DNA from 2 places in the Bradyrhizobium sp. CCBAU 45321 genome. Region 1 is predicted to be linked to the other one. Evidence: predicted binding sites of a transcription regulator. Region 1 holds the regulator's gene; the other holds the start of a gene.

Evidence for each region. The regulator LexA, encoded in region 1, represses DNA repair genes until DNA is damaged. The targets are predictions, from matches to a motif close to TGTTCNNNNTGTGTTCNG.
Region 2: a site for LexA is predicted at 1,710-1,727, ahead of ACM43_RS06575 (ribonuclease T2). Genes of this name have one in related genera too.

What each region holds. Positions count from the first base shown of each region.
Region 1 covers NZ_LFKZ01000014.1:42,103-46,661, forward strand. The annotation lists gene ACM43_RS01875 (ComEC/Rec2 family competence protein) at 1-903, shown strand, start outside; gene ACM43_RS01880 (GAF domain-containing protein) at 910-1,851, opposite strand; gene ACM43_RS01885 (hypothetical protein) at 2,069-2,503, opposite strand; gene lexA (transcriptional repressor LexA) at 2,889-3,590, opposite strand; gene ACM43_RS01895 (molybdopterin molybdotransferase MoeA) at 3,767-4,559, opposite strand, start outside.
Region 2 covers NZ_LFKZ01000017.1:129,986-134,544, forward strand. The annotation lists gene ACM43_RS06555 (ATP-binding protein) at 1-69, shown strand, start outside; gene ACM43_RS06560 (DUF3617 domain-containing protein) at 137-667, opposite strand; gene ACM43_RS06565 (hypothetical protein) at 712-1,008, opposite strand; gene ACM43_RS06570 (hypothetical protein) at 1,243-1,653, shown strand; gene ACM43_RS06575 (ribonuclease T2) at 1,776-2,468, shown strand; gene ACM43_RS06580 (23S rRNA (adenine(2030)-N(6))-methyltransferase RlmJ) at 2,655-3,515, shown strand; gene ACM43_RS06585 (cold-shock protein) at 3,807-4,022, shown strand; gene ACM43_RS06590 (outer membrane protein) at 4,092-4,559, opposite strand, start outside.

The DNA of each region.
Region 1 (4,559 bases):
ACCACGCCATACGCCGCCTTCCACTTCCATCGCGTGACGCCATACGGCGTGCTCGCCAATCTCGGCGCCATGCCGGTGGTCTCGGCGCTGGTGATGCCGGCCGGGCTGTTGGGGCTGCTCGCGGCGCCCTTCGGGCTCGACGGCGTGTTCTGGTGGTTGATGGGGATCGGCATCGAGTGGATGGTCCTGGTCGCGCGCTGGGTGGCGGCCCTGCCGGGCGCCGTCGGCCGCATTCCCGCCTTCGGGATCGCGCCGCTGATCGCGGCGAGCCTCGGGCTCATCGTGATGGGCCTGTTGCGCACGCCCTTGCGCTGGTCCGGCGCCCTGGTGCTGCTGGCAGCGATCCTCTGGGGACTGTCGGTACGGCAGCCGGATATCCTGATTGCCGGGGACGGCGCGAGCGTCGCGGTCCGGGGCGGGGATGGGCGCTTGCAGGTGATCCGCGCCAGCAAGGACAGCTTCCTGCTGAAGGAGTGGTTGGCTGCCGATGCCGATCCGCGCGATGCCGGTAACGCCTCGATGGCGAGCGGGGTGTCGTGTGACGAGTCCGGCTGCGTGGCGCCGCTCGCGGACGGACGACTGATCGCGTTGGCGACGCGCATCGACGCGCTGGCCGATGATTGCAGCCGCGCCGCGCTGGTGGTGACGGCGCGGCCCGCGCCGTCCGATTGCGCGGCGATGGTGGTCGATCGGGCGCGTCTTGCCAGTCAGGGCGCACTGGCTCTGACGCGAAGCGGAGAGGGTTTTTCGGTGCAGGCGGTGAGAGCGAGAGGGGCAAGCCGTCCCTGGCTGCCTGCCGGCGCCGGCGAGGGGGATTTCGACGGCAGCCTGGTGCCGAAGGCGGCCGTGCCCCGCAGCCGGGACGCAACGCCATCGGAGGCCGACTTGCAGGCCGACGATTGACGCGGATCACAAATACCAGGCCAGCACGGCGTCAAGCCTTCCGTTGCCGATGACCGGCAGGGCCACCATTCGGCTCAGCCCGGCTGCGCAGGCTTCGGAGCCGGCTATCGAGCCGTCACGGGTGAGATCGTCGTTGAGCGCGGGCATGCCGGCGGCCCAGGCGCCGCCGATGCTGCCTTCGCCCCTGGCGATGGACTGCGCCGCATAGCGTGCGGCGAGGTCGGTCTGTGCGCTGCAATCGCCGGCGCGAAAGACCAGCGCCGAACGGTCCTCGTTCGGGACCCAGATCTCGAAGCGTCGTGCAATCGGCGTTGCCTGCGCGGACAGGAATGTCAGAACCCAGGTCTGGTCGGTACCGGTTCCGTAGGGCACGCCGACGCCGAGATTGATCCCGACCTTGGCGGCGTCCTCCCAGCGCAAGAAGCTCTTGGCGTCGTGCAAGTCCTTGATGATCAGTGGCAGGCCCGCCTTCCAGGTGCGTCCGGGCAGGCCGAAGCCGCGCGGAAATCTGGTGTGGCGGGAGTTGAATTCGAACATGTCCGCGGTGCCGTAATAGCCATCGACGAGCCCCATCTCATGCGAGAGATCAGGATCGTTGTGCCAGAGTTCGATCGCGCCGACGTGCGCCTCGTCGTCGCCGCAGAACAGCACCAGCACGGCTTGCAGGAATTCGCCCGCGAACACCGGCACCGCCACGCCGCAGGTGAGGCCGGCCGCAGCGGCCTGATCGGTCCGCTTGAAATAGGAGTTGGCGAATTTCGTGAGGATGACGGGGTGGCCACAGGCCCAGGCCTTGCCTGGAAGTCCCTCGTCATATCCGAAGTGCAGCTCTTCGCTGACGGCCTTGAACGCGGACAGCCCTTCGTCGTAGAGGCCGCCGCCGAATTCCAGCCGCATGCGCGTCCGGTCGGGTACCCAGAGTTCAACGACGCGAATGAAGGTCTTCATCGAGCCTGTCCGCCGCCTCAAGCCACTGCAGCATCGGTCATTTGGCTGCGGAGCGAACGTTCAAAATTCAGGCAGGACGGCCCAAACTTCATGCGGCGACGAGGCGCGGCGGCGGGCTCGCCGATCGAATGTCCTGAAACAAAAACCCACCGGGCTCGCCGGCCTCGGCCGGCGACGGCAATTTCAATCCCGGGCTCGGCCTTTCGGCCGAAGGGCGTCAGCCGATCGGCAGGCGCGTGATCGTGGGCCGCGTGTCGGCGACGGTCTGCGGCTTGTGCTCGCGCTCGGGGGCCGGCTGCGTCACCGGCAATTGCAGCACGGTCGCGCGCTGGCCTTCGACGAGCTGCGTCACCAGCACATATTTGCCGTCGGGAAATTCGATCGCGTCATGATGGCGATCGGGAATGTGCGGGTCGATCTTGCCGAACTTGCCGACGCGAGAGTTCACGGTGCGCGTCCAGATCCAGCGGTTGTCGTAGCGGACGTCGTCGGCGAAAGCGAGCTCCGTTCCCGGCAGCAGACAGACCGCGACGGAGGGATCGGCTTCAGAAGCGAAGCCGCGCGTCGAGGTGCCGCGGAAGGTTGTCGTGACGATCGTCTCGCCGACTACGGCGGGGCGCGTCGCGACGGCATGCAAGCTGTAGTCACACATCGGGTGCTCCTCATGCTGGGATAGCGACCCGCGTCTCTTTCGAGGCGCAGGCCTCTATCAGAGTGGAAGCATACAACGCTCTGCTCGGTTATGGGCAAATCTGCGGCTCGCGTTCGCAGCACGCGATCACATTATCTTTCCCGGATTCGATAGGAACAAACCTCGCGTCCTTGCATTCGGCCGGAGCTATCAGCACTGCCGGCACAACTCTACCGGCGAAGCAGAAATGGCTGCGCGCCTGCGCGGGCGAATGTCGCGCGGGAAGATGGACCGGACAGCCGGCGCAGAACCAGAGAAACCGTCCAGCCGGAGCGGACAAGTATCCGCTCCGATCCTGGATCGCCGATGCCGATCGAAGCGCGCGCGGCGCTTGAGACTTCCGGTATCAGTACTTCCGGTAAAGCCCGATCAACTTGCCCTGGATCTTCACGCGGTTCGGCGGAAGAATGCGGACCTCGTAGGCGGCATTGGCGGGCTCGAGCGCGATCGAGGCGCCGCGGCGGCGGAAGCGCTTGAGCGTGGCCTCCTCGTCGTCGATCAATGCCACCACGATGTCGCCGGTATTTGCGGTCTCGTTGCGCTGGATCAGCGCCATGTCGCCGTCGAGGATGCCGGCCTCGACCATCGAATCGCCGCGCACTTCGAGCGCGTAGTGCTCGCCCGAGCCGAGCATGTCCGGCGGCACGCTGATGGTGTGGCTGCGGGTCTGCAGTGCCTCGATCGGCGTGCCGGCGGCGATGCGGCCCATCACGGGCACCGCGACCGGGCGCTCGCCCTCGTCCGCGGGCGGGCTGGAGCTCGCGCGCACCTTGCCGAGATTGCCCTCGATGACGCTCGGGGTGAAGCCGCGGCGATTGCCGGCGGCGGCCTGGAGCTCGGGCAGCTTGATCACCTCGATGGCACGGGCACGGTTGGGCAGGCGGCGAATGAAGCCGCGCTCCTCGAGCGCAGTGATCAGGCGATGGATGCCTGACTTCGAGCGCAGGTCGAGCGCATCCTTCATCTCGTCGAAGGACGGCGGCACGCCGCTTTCCTTCAGACGCTCGCTGATGAACCGCAGAAGCTCGTATTGTTTGCGCGTCAACATCTCGACCAAAGTCCCCCGGTTGATGTCGTTCGATTCCGAGACGATGAAGTCGGCAATAAGCCGCTACATCCTCGAAACAAATCATGAACGGACACTATATGTTCGATATGTGTTCCGCAACTGCTTAATTTATGGTGAACGCGGCCAAACTCGCGGAATGCGTGTGGCTGGGCGGCTCAGACGGGCAGCCGGAGCACCTCGCAAGGCGTCCCTGCCTCGGCCTTCGGCGCGAACGGTGCACGCACGAGAAGTACCTGTGCCGCAGCGAGATTCGCAAGCAGGGAGGAGTCCTGATGGCTGACGGGAAGGGCGACGCGCGTGCCGTCGTCGCGCACCTCCAGCCGCGCACGCAGATAATCCTCGCGCTGGTCGTTGGCGGCGAGATCGCGGCCCAGCACGGCGCGCTCGCGCTGATGATGAATCGCTGAACGGCCCGACAGGGCGCGAATCAAGGGCACCATGAACAGGAAGGCGCACACGTAGGACGACACGGGATTGCCGGGCAGGCCGATCACGCGCATCGCGCCTAGTCGACCGTGCATCATCGGCTTGCCGGGCCGAATCGCGATCTTCCAGAACGCCATCGCGATGCCTTCGCCCTTGAGCGCCTGCTGGACCAGGTCGTGGTCGCCGACCGACGCACCGCCGGTCGTGATCAGGATGTCGGCGCCGCTCTCGCGCGCGCTGCGGATGCCGGCGGACGTCGCCTCCAGCGTATCGGCGGCAATTCCGAGGTCGATGGTCTCGGCGCCCTCGCTGCGGGCGAGCGCATGCAGGGCATAGCCGTTGGAATAGACGATCTGGCCACGACCAGGCGTGGTGCCTGGCATCACGAGCTCGTCGCCGGTGGCGAGAACGGCAACCCTCGGGCGGCGGATGACGGCGAGATGCGGATGATTCATTCCGGCGGCAAGGGCGAGATCGCGCTCGGTGAGACGGATTCCCTTGCGCAGCAGCACGTCTCCTTCG
Region 2 (4,559 bases), on a different contig from region 1:
GGCGGCGACATCACGCTGGGTGACAGCCCGATGGGGGGATTGAGGGCGAGCGTGCGGATACCGGTGTAGGTGGCTTACTCCACCTCTCCCCGCAAGAACGGGGCGAGGGAGCGCACCGACCGCGCGGCGAGCACACCTACTTCGGCAGCAGCGCCTTCAGCTTGTCCATGTCGCGCGTGTTCATCTTGAAGCCGCCGGGCATGACGATGTCACCGGGCTTCTGATCCGGCTTGCAGGCCCCGAGCCACTTGGCCTGCAGCGTCGTGGTGCTATCGCGCCCGGCCGTGCCGGCAACGCCGCCTTTGGCGTGCGAAGTGGTCTTCACCGTGTAGGCCGAGTTGAAGTCGCCGGTGATCTCGGCATGCGAGGTCGTGCTGACGCCGGCGACGCTGCACTCGGAATCGCTGACATAGCCGGTCGCGGTCTTCTTGATCTCCTGCTTGGCGCAGATCTGCTTGGCCATCGGGGAGACGTTGTTGCTCATCTCCTTGTCGACGGTCTCGTCGGTGCAGTGCTGCATGGTCATCTCGGGCACGGGCGAGCCCGATGTGACCAGCTTCATCTCCCAAAGTCCGGCCTTGCGCAGCGGCAGTTCGTCGGCGCCGGCGCTGCTCGCTGACAATGCGAGGCAAAGCATCGAGCCGAGCAAAGCGAGTTTGCGCGTCATGAGGAAAGCTCCCGGCTGAGAGAAGTACGGCCTTGCGACAGCGCTCAGTACAGCGTGCGGATCGGCCGGTCGGCGGCGCCATAGGGCACCCAGCGGCACGAGAACGAGATGTAGCCGCCCTCATAGCCCTGCACGGCCAGGAATTTCGCGACCTTGCCGTAGCGGGCGCAGTGATCGACCGCGACCTGGCGCGCATCGACCCGGGTCGCCATCGAATAGGCGATGATGCCGCCGGTGTCGTTGCCCTTGAACGGCGGCACGTAATCGGCGCGCGCCGACTGGCTCGCCATGCCCGAGACAATCAGACTGGCAAGAAGGCCCGCGGCCGCAATGATTCGCATTCCCGTCACTCCAATTGGCTGGCGCCAGTCTACGGTGCCGGGAGGCACCTGAAAAGAACCGAACCCCTGTTGGCCGCGACACTTGGTCAAGTCCTTGCGAAGTGTTGCCGCGCTGCACTTGACCTCCCCCAACCTTCGCGGCACCGTCCGGCCTTCGCAAGACCTTAGCTGTCCGGATTGACCATGCCCGCCCCCTCCCAGAAATCGCTCCGCTTTGCTGCCGTGCTCGGTCTCATGTTCGGAGCGCTGTCGCTCGGCGAGGCCAGGGCCGCCAACCCGCTGGAGCTGAATTTCTGGCTGAGTGGGCCGCGCTATGACGGTGCCGTCGCCCCTTGCGACTGGGCTCTGCCGAGGATCGTGCACGAGTTCGCCGAAAAGGAATACACGTTCTGGAATTCTTCGTTGCAGATCACCGGTTTCTCCGCCGTTCGCGAGACCGCGTTCCGGCCCTGGCAGTCTGACAACATTCCGCGCCGCTATTGCACCGGTGAGGCCATGCTCAATGACGGCAAGGCGCGCAAGGTGCATTTCTCGATCATCGAGGATGGCGGCTTTGCCTCCTACGGCAACGGTGTCGAATGGTGCGTCGTTGGAGTGGATCGCAACTGGGCCTACAATCCGGCCTGCCGCGCCGCCAAGCCCTGACCCCAACAGCGGCGGATTCGGGCTGATCAGCCAGCCGATGACTGCCGCCCCAATTTTGTTCTTGAAATGTTCCCATCGCCTGCTAGGCTTGTGTGTGCACAGTCTAGTTGAGGGGCGTCGCCATGTTTCACTTCAGATTGCGTTCGTTGTCCCGTTTGATGATCTCGCTCACTCTTGCTGCGGGGTTGGCCACCCTCGCGGGCGGTGCGAAGGCGCAGGACAAGCGGCAGAACGCACCCGGCGAGTTCGACTTCTATGTGCTGGCGCTATCGTGGTCGCCCTCGTTCTGCGAGGAGGCCGCCGAACGCGGCGGACGGTCCCAGATGCAATGCAGCGGACGGCCCTACGCCTTCGTGGTGCATGGGCTGTGGCCGCAATATGAAAACGGCTTCCCCGAATATTGCCAGCGGCCGGCGCCGCGGCTGAACCGCAATATCGTTTCCTCGATGCTCGACCTGATGCCAGCGCCGGGCCTGATCTTCAACGAATGGGACAAGCACGGCACCTGCTCCGGGCTCGAGGGCCGCGGCTATTTCGAGATGATCCGCAAGGCGCGCGCTGCGATCAAGATCCCGCCCGAATATCTCGATCTGGCGCAGGCCAAGACCGTCGCGCCCGCGGAGGTCGAGGAGGCCTTCATCAAGGCCAATCCGGGTCTCAGCAGTGCCGCCGTCTCGGTCACCTGCAACCGGACACGGCTGTCAGAGGTCCGCATCTGCCTCAGCAAGGACCTGCAATTCCGCGCCTGCGACGAGATCGAGCGCCGCGCCTGCCGCCGCGACCAGGTGACGATGCCGCCGATCAGGGGCGGGTAGGCACGCTCTCGTGCCCCGGATGCAGCGCAATGCGCCGCGAACAGCGGCGTGGTGCGCTGCTGATCCGGGGCCTTTCGCGAAGAGCTGGGTCCCGGCTCAGCGGCGCAGCGTTACACGCTGCACCGCGTCCGGGACACGTGATCGTGCCTCTTTGCTCAAGCCATCGCGTGGCGTAGTGCTCTTGCCATGAACTACCGCCACGCTTTCCACGCCGGCAGCTTCGCCGATGTCATCAAGCACATCGTGCTGGCGCGCATCCTCACTTATCTGCAGGACAAGCCGGCAGCGTTCCGCGTCATCGACACCCATGCCGGCGCCGGCCTCTACGATCTCGACAGCGACGAGGCGCGCCGCGGCGGCGAATGGCTGACCGGCATCGCGCGGCTGCTGCAGGCGCGCCTGTCGAACGAGAGCGCAGCGCTGACGAAGCCCTATCTCGACATCGTCCGCGCCTTCAATCCGAAGGGGGAGCTCAAGGCCTATCCGGGCTCGCCGTTGATCGCGCGCGGCCTGCTCAGGCCGCAGGACCGGCTCGTCGCCTGCGAGCTCGAGCCGAAGGCCCGGAAAGCGCTGATCGATGCGCTGCGCCGCGACGAGCAGGCCCGCGTAGTCGATCTCGACGGCTGGGTGGCGCTGCCGGCCTTCGTGCCGCCGAAGGAGCGGCGTGGCCTCGTGCTGATCGATCCGCCCTTCGAGGCCAAGGACGAGTTCGAGCGGCTCGGCGAAGCCTTCTCGGCAGCGTTCGCGAAATGGCCGACCGGTATCTACGTAATCTGGTATCCCGCCAAGAACCGGCGCGCCACCGACACGCTGGCACAAACCGTGGCGCGGCTCGCAGCTGCAGCAAAGCCGCCCGGAAAATGCCTGCGCCTCGAATTCAGCGTCGCGCCGCAAGCCGACAGCGCCGCCCTCACCTCCACCGGTCTCTTGATCGTCAACCCGCCCTACACGCTGCACGGCGAGCTCAAGACCATTCTGCCGGAGCTGGAAATACCGCTCGGCCAGGGCGGTGCTGCCAGATTCCGGCTGGAGGTGCCCAAGCCTTGACGCCAAGCATTGACGCCAAGCCGTAACGCCAAGCCGTAACACTCCGGCATTCTTGGGAAAAATATGCAGGACCGGTAGTCAATCTGCAAAGAACCGTATTATGCTATTTCCGTGACTGGCTTTACGTTCCGCTTCCGCGAATGGTTGCGGCGGAGTGAAGGCCCTAAGAAAGATCCCGCCGGACCGATCAGGTCCGTCCAAGGATGGCCAGCTCCCGGGCTCCGTAAGGCCCGGTCATGTCGCGACGTGAGTCTGCGTCGCGACGGAGGAGCAATGAGGGGGAGTTTCCCGATGGCCATGACGGGAACGGTCAAGTTCTTCAACGGCGAGCGCGGCTACGGCTTCATCAAGCCTGACGACGGCGGTCGCGATGTCTTCGTTCACATCACTGCTGTGGAGCGGGCGGGACTGAAGGACCTTGCCGAAGGACAGCGTATTACTTTCGAAGTCGAACCGGACAAGAAGGGGAAGGGACCGAAGGCGGTCAATCTGGTGATCCTCTCCTAGCAAGCCTGGCGAAAAAAATCCCGGCCGCGAGCGGCCGGGAGGCTGGTCCGGTATTTTCTTCTTTGGATGTCAGAAGCGATAGTTCACGCCTGCGCGGACAACGTTGGCGCTATAGCCGTTTGACACGCCCGTGATTGCGAACTGGCTGGTCGAGAGATCGATGTAGAGATATTCGAGCTTGGCGCTCCAGTTCGGCGCGAGGCCGACTTCCGCACCGGCGCCGATGGTCCAGCCGGCGGTGGTGTGCGACTCAGACCAGCCGAAGGTCTGCGCCCGCAGCTCGCCGAAGGCGAGACCGGCAGTGCCGTAGAACAGCACGTTGTTGAACGCATAGCCGGCGCGGCCGCGCAGGGTGCCGAACCACGGATTGGAGAACTTCCACGGCGCGAACGTGTCGTCGGCGCCGGCGGCCTGGATGTCGCCCTCGACGCCGAACACCCACGGGCCGTTCTGGAAATTGTAGCCGGCCTGCACACCGGCGACGAAGCCGGACGGCTTGGTGGGGTTGTTGTCGACCGAGCCCCATTCGTAGCCGAT